One region of the Macrococcoides bohemicum genome, then DNA from elsewhere that is predicted to be linked to it. Evidence: predicted binding sites of a transcription regulator. Region 1 holds the regulator's gene; the other holds the start of a gene.
The links. Region 1 encodes CtsR, which represses protease genes until heat stress. Its sites were predicted from a motif close to ATGGTCAATAAAGGTCAAACA; they were not measured.

Region 1 (3,206 bases):
CACAAGACCTAATAATAAGTGTTCTGTACCGATATTATTATGATTTAAACGAATCGCTTCTTCTTGTGCATGTGCTAACACACGCTGTGCTCTTTCAGTTAATCTACCAAACATATTTTATCCTCCTTACAAATGCTCTCGTAGCATTTGTGCTCTTTTTTCATCTATTTGTTTATTCTCTGGATACAATTTATCAATAAATGGTGCCTGTATAGCAACCATCAGTTCATTGAATCTAAACGGAGTATCTTTTATGATGCCCATATCAATACCCAGTTTAATCTCACTTAATCTAAGACTCGCTTCTTCTACAGAAATTTTATGACTATATTTCAATATCCCTAAGCTTCTGTAAATTCTATCTACTGTATCGATATGATCATAATTATTCATACGCTTACGCATATTGATTTCCTCTTCAATAATCTGTTCAACCACCTGTGTTAAATCATCGATGATACTTTCTTCTGATTTACCGAGCGTCAGTTGATTTGACACTTGATATACATGTCCTAAAGCTTGTGTACCTTCTCCGTAAATCCCACGAATCGTGAATCCAAATCGATTAATCGTTTGTGCGATTCGCGACATTCTCTTCATAATAGAAAGTCCCGGCAAATGTAACATAACGCTGGCACGTAAGCCTGTTCCAATATTGGTTGGACATGTTGTAAGATAACCATAGTGCTCATCATAAGAAATCATTAATTTTTCATCAAGTTTTTTGTCTATAACGCGTGCACGTTCATATAAATGATGTAGCGACAAATCGTGACCTAATACTTGTATACGAATATGATCTTCCTCGTTAATCATGATACTTTCAGATTCATCTTCATTGATTAATACAGCTCCGTGCTTTGCCTCCATCAATTCTTTGCTAATCAAATGTTTTACTACCAACATTTGACGCTCTTTCATCGGTGTTTCAGTCATCTTGATTAGTTCGTAATCCTTTATTAATACATTCGACACTTCTTCAATTACTTTATCAGCAGTATCTTCAGCAAACATCATCGGATGAACGAAATTTTCCAGATTACGTGCGAGCCTGATACGTGAACTCAAGATAACAGCGGGTTCATCAGCTGACTGCATCCAATCACTTAATATATTCTGAAGATGTTTATTCAGCATGTGTATCTCCACCTTCCTTAAGTGCACGGATTTCATCACGCACACCAACCGCTTCTTCAAATGCTTGCTTCTCTACTAATGATTGTAATTTCTCTTCCAGTGCTTCTATCTTTTTCTTCAGTGCAATCTTTTCCTGTGATTTATGTGGTGTTACACCAATATGCTGTAAATTACCAGCCTGTACGCGCTCTATAACTTGCGGTACATAATCACTAAATGTGTTATAACATTCATGACAACCAAATTTGCCGATGTGTAATGCTTCTCTTAAAGTCAGTCCACAATTTGGACACTTGTCAGGTGTATGGGCTGCTTGAAACTCACCACTATTTAACAAGTGTTTGAGTAACTGATTCATTGAAAATTCTTCTTCGTATGGCATACAATCTCTCCTTAGTTATAATGAATGATATTCAGCACATTTTGTAAAATATTAGCGCGTATATAATCACGATAAGGTACATCCATCATTAAAACATCACGATGAATCGTACCAAGTATAATCTTTTTCTCTCGCTCATTAATCAATTCATTTTGGTGTAAACCTTCTATAATACGTTCAGCATTTTGTTGTGAAATCTGTTTCCCCGTTAATTCCATTAAATGCTCAATAAACGCTGCCTTATTATTTGATTCAATTTTTGTGATACGAATATAACCTCCGCCACCACGTTTGCTTTCAATCTGATAGCCGTGTTCATTTGTGAAGCGCGTTTTAATGACGTAGTTTAACTGTGATGGAACGCAATCAAACTTTTCAGCAATATGTGCCCGTTTAATTACGACAACATCATCCTGCGCTTCTTCAAGTAACTGTTTTAAATATTGTTCAATTATATCTGACATATTGTGCATGACATCACCCACCTTTGACCTTCTTTGACTTAATTATATTTAATCCTACTTTGTTAATCAAATATTTTGTTTGACCTTTTTTGATGAACAAATTTTCATGATAAGTCGAAAAAATGTTTAGCGCTTTCATTCGTTGTGTAGTATGATATTTATAGTATAAAAAATATGACTAAAGGAGAGATTTCATGAATTATATTATCGGTATCATCGGTCTTGTTGTGTTCTTGTTACTTGCATGGGTTATGAGTTCAGATAAAAAGAGTGTACGTTGGCAATATATCGGCATAATGATGGCCATTCAGTTTCTATTTGCTTTTCTTTTACTTAAAACTTCAGGTGGTATTAAATTAGTAGAAGCATTAGCTACCGGTTTCGGTTATTTACTAGGCTATGCAGAACAAGGTGTCAACTTCGTATTTGGCGGTCTGGAAAATCCAGCTGTCGGTAAAGTACCTGCCGCTTCAACTTTCTTTATGGATGTATTATTACCGATTACTTTTATTTCAGCTTTAATCGGAATCTTGCAGTACTTAAAGATCTTACCGTTTATCATTAAATATTTAGGATGGCTGATTTCTAAAGTAAACGGTATGGGGAAATTAGAATCATTTAATGCAGTAGCAGCAGCAATTTTAGGTCAATCAGAAGTATTTATCTCTATTAAGAAACAATTACCATATATTCCGAAGCACCGTTTATATACGTTAACAGCTTCAGCGATGAGTACGGTATCACTATCTATCGTCGGTGCATATTTTACGATGATTGAACCTAAATATGTCGTAACAGCTATTATCTTAAACTTATTTGGTGGTTTTATCGTTGCTTCAATCATCAACCCTTACGTTGTTTCAGCAGAAGAAGAAGATGCTGTAATTATGGGTACAAATACGGATGAAAAGAAACAATCATTCTTTGAAATGTTAGGAGAATATATTTTAGATGGATTTAAGGTTGCAGTAATTGTTGCTGCAATGCTAATCGGATATATCGCATTAATCGCGATGCTTAATGGAATCGTCGATGCGTTTACACCAGGCGAAATGAACTTCCAGACTATACTTGGGTATTTGTTTGCACCTCTTGCATTCTTAACAGGAATCGCTTGGGACGATGCGGTTCGCGCAGGATCTATTATGGCAACTAAACTCGTTTCGAATGAATTTGTTGCAATGCTAGATATTCAGTCCATTGTTAAAGGAAAGACTGGCGAA
Region 2 (3,206 bases), 840 kb from region 1:
CACCAGTGATATCATTTGCATGACCAGCCCAGTCAATTTGAGAACCTTCCACCATTAAGAAGAAACCTTTTTTATTTGAACCTAATTTTTTAAGTGCTGTATTTGTCATATCTTTTAATGATGGCATATTTTTATCACGGTCGATCATTTTTGGCATTCCACCAGGAGAGAATAAACCGATAACTTTCTTTTGCTTAGAGTTACTTGAAACTTTCTTTAACCATTTTTTGTTTGATACGAATTTGTATCCATCTTTTTGGAATTCTTTAATTAAGTTACGGTCTTCACGTTCGAAATAATATCTTCCGCCGCCTAAGATTACATCTACTTTGTGTTGCTTGTTAATCATTTCATCAAAGTAGTCATCAGCGATTGCAGCCATGTTTTTACGAGACTCATCATGCGCTCCAAATGCAGCAGGCGTAGCGTGCGTTACTTCACTTGTTGCAACTAAACCAGTTGATTTACCTTTTGCTTTAGCCTGTTCTAAAACTGTTTTAACTTCTTTCTTATTAACGTCAACAGCGATTGCACTATTGTAAGTTTTCACACCAGCACTCATTGCTGTTGCAGCAGAAGCTGAATCCGTAATATTTTGATGTTCATCATCTGCAATCGTAGTTTGAGCACCTAATAAATAGTCATCAAATGAAATTCTGTCTAACTTCTTTGTAGCAGCATTGTCACGCATATATCTATGAGCAGCAACGAAAGATGGACCCATTCCGTCTCCAATCATAAAGATAACGTTTTTTGGTGTTGAACTTGGCTTACATACCTTTGTAGCCGCCTTTGCAGTGTGTGATGCATCAGTTACTGGTAGAGAAGTTGCTAATAAACCAGCAGTTAAAGTTGTAGCTAATACTTTGTTGAGTTTCTTCATGATAATCCTCCAAAAAGTTAATAGTTTTTTAATGCAATCTAAATTTATCAAAACTTTGTAAATAAATGAGTGGGATTGTGTAAAAGTTTTGTAAATTACTATTAGGAATAGGTACTATTTACATTACTTCTGCTAACTCATTTATTATTTTAATATAATAAATGAGTTAGATAGGAAATGAAAAAGCACTTAGACATACTCACGTCTAAGTGCTTAAAATAAATAATTTATTCAGTTAATATTCTGTAACTATATTCTGATTATTTCTTCTCATCAATAGGATGCATAACTTCATCAATTAAACCATATTCTTTAGCTTCATCAGCAGATAAGAAATTATCACGATCAGTATCTTTTTCAATTTTTTCAACTGGTTGACCTGTGCGTTCTGAAAGAATGCGGTTAAGTTTTTCACGTGTTTTTAGAATATGACGTGCTGCAATTTCAATTTCAGTTGCTTGACCTTGTGCACCGCCTAAAGGTTGGTGAATCATTACTTCTGCATTAGGTAACGCAAAGCGTTTTCCTTTTGTACCTGCTGCTAATAAGAATGATCCCATTGATGCAGCCATACCAATACAAATCGTTTGAACATCTGGTTTAATATGTTGCATCGTATCGTAGATTGCCATACCAGCAGTAACACTGCCACCTGGTGAATTGATGTATAGGTAGATGTCTTTCTCAGCGTCCTGCGCTTGTAAGAATAATAACTGAGAAATGATTGAATTTGCTACATTATCATCGATAGCAGATCCTAACATAATGATTCTATCTTTAAGTAAGCGAGAATAGATATCATAAGCACGCTCACCTCTGTTAGTTGATTCGATAACTGTTGGAATTAAGTTCATAATTTATTGCCTCCTTGTTTACTGTTAAAAATAATATACACTATAACGTCAAATATAGTCAAAGATTTGAAACTGTATTATAAAATTTTTAATCTACTCGATATATATTATAATAGTAGATATTAGATATTGATAGTGAAGTGCTATCAGTTTTATTAATATATAAAGACAAGAAAATAACAAAAGATAAATAATTAATGAATGATAAATAATAAATATATAAAGGTAGGTAAATATGGAACATATTATTTTTTATACACAACCAAACTGTAGTTTATGTGATGACGCAAAGCTACAGATTTCTTTTGCACAAGAAGATATCAATATTAAAGTAACTGAGGTTAATATTCAGCAAGATGATGCACTTAATGAATTATATTGTTTAAGCGTCCCAGTTTTGATTGATAAAGACACGGGTGTAACTATACAGGAAGGTAATATCGATTTTGTAATAATTATTGATTTTTTTCAAAGTAAATATGAATAAATAAATTAATATGTAATGAAAACGTTTTTAAGTTTTCTAATTACTTGCAAAACTTTTTTAGTCTTGTTATTATTGCATTGTAACGTTAGTTAGTTTTTGACCCACGCGGGACAAATATAGTCCAACTAATTGTTATCGATTAAAGGAGGAGTCATATGAATCATTTATTAAAGGTTCAACAATTACTGATTCCCGATTTAATTGAAAAGATGTATCGACGTTATTTAATCTTAGATACTATTCATCTCCATCAGCCGATTGGTCGTAGAACTTTAAGTGATATTTTATTGATTACTGAAAGAGTACTACGTACTGAGATTGATTTATTGAAAGTACAAGGTTTAGTTAATATTTCATCTAAAGGCATGACAATTACTGATGAAGGGATAGACTTACTTGCAGATTTACAATCTTTAATGGAAGGTTATGCAGCGTTAGAAAGTTTATCTCAACAAATCAAACAATATTATGGTTTAGAAGAAGTGATTGTAGTGAATGGTAATGTAGATACTGATGAAGTTGTTAAGAGCAGACTAGGTGAAGCAGCTAGTAATGTTTTGCAAAGATTAGTGATTAGCGGCGATATCGTATCTGTAACAGGTGGTTCGACGATGCTTAGTGTAGCGAATCAGTTGAAACCGCTCAATAAACGCGTTATCTTCACACCTGCTAGAGGTGGATTAGGTGAAGACTTGTCTTTTCAAGCTAACGCAATTGTTCAGCAAATGGCTGAACACGGGAAATGTCAATTTGAAGTGTTGTATGTACCTGATCAAGTTAGTGAAGAAGCATATAATACACTTGTCAATGAACCATCTGTAAAACGCGTACTCGACCATATTAAAAATGCAAATATTTTAATTCATGGTATCGGTGATGCGATGAAAATGGCAAAGCGTAGACATTCATCAAATAATGATTTCGAAATTTTAAAGCAAAAGAAAGCTGTTGCAGAAGCATTCGGTTATTACTTTGATGCAAC

Region 2: the regulator CtsR is predicted to act here: its motif matches at 1,782-1,802, upstream of clpP (ATP-dependent Clp endopeptidase proteolytic subunit ClpP).

Annotation. Positions count from the first base shown of each region.
Region 1 is NZ_CP054482.1:2,265,857-2,269,062, forward strand. Features, by position in the region: gene HT586_RS11815 (ATP-dependent Clp protease ATP-binding subunit) at 1-114, opposite strand, end outside; gene HT586_RS11820 (protein arginine kinase) at 127-1,137, opposite strand; gene HT586_RS11825 (UvrB/UvrC motif-containing protein) at 1,127-1,519, opposite strand; gene HT586_RS11830 (CtsR family transcriptional regulator) at 1,531-1,992, opposite strand; gene HT586_RS11835 (NupC/NupG family nucleoside CNT transporter) at 2,178-3,206, shown strand, end outside.
Region 2 is NZ_CP054482.1:743,136-746,341, forward strand. Features, by position in the region: gene HT586_RS03875 (alkaline phosphatase) at 1-883, opposite strand, end outside; gene clpP (ATP-dependent Clp endopeptidase proteolytic subunit ClpP) at 1,144-1,737, opposite strand; gene HT586_RS03885 (glutaredoxin family protein) at 1,973-2,224, shown strand; gene HT586_RS03890 (sugar-binding transcriptional regulator) at 2,380-3,206, shown strand, end outside.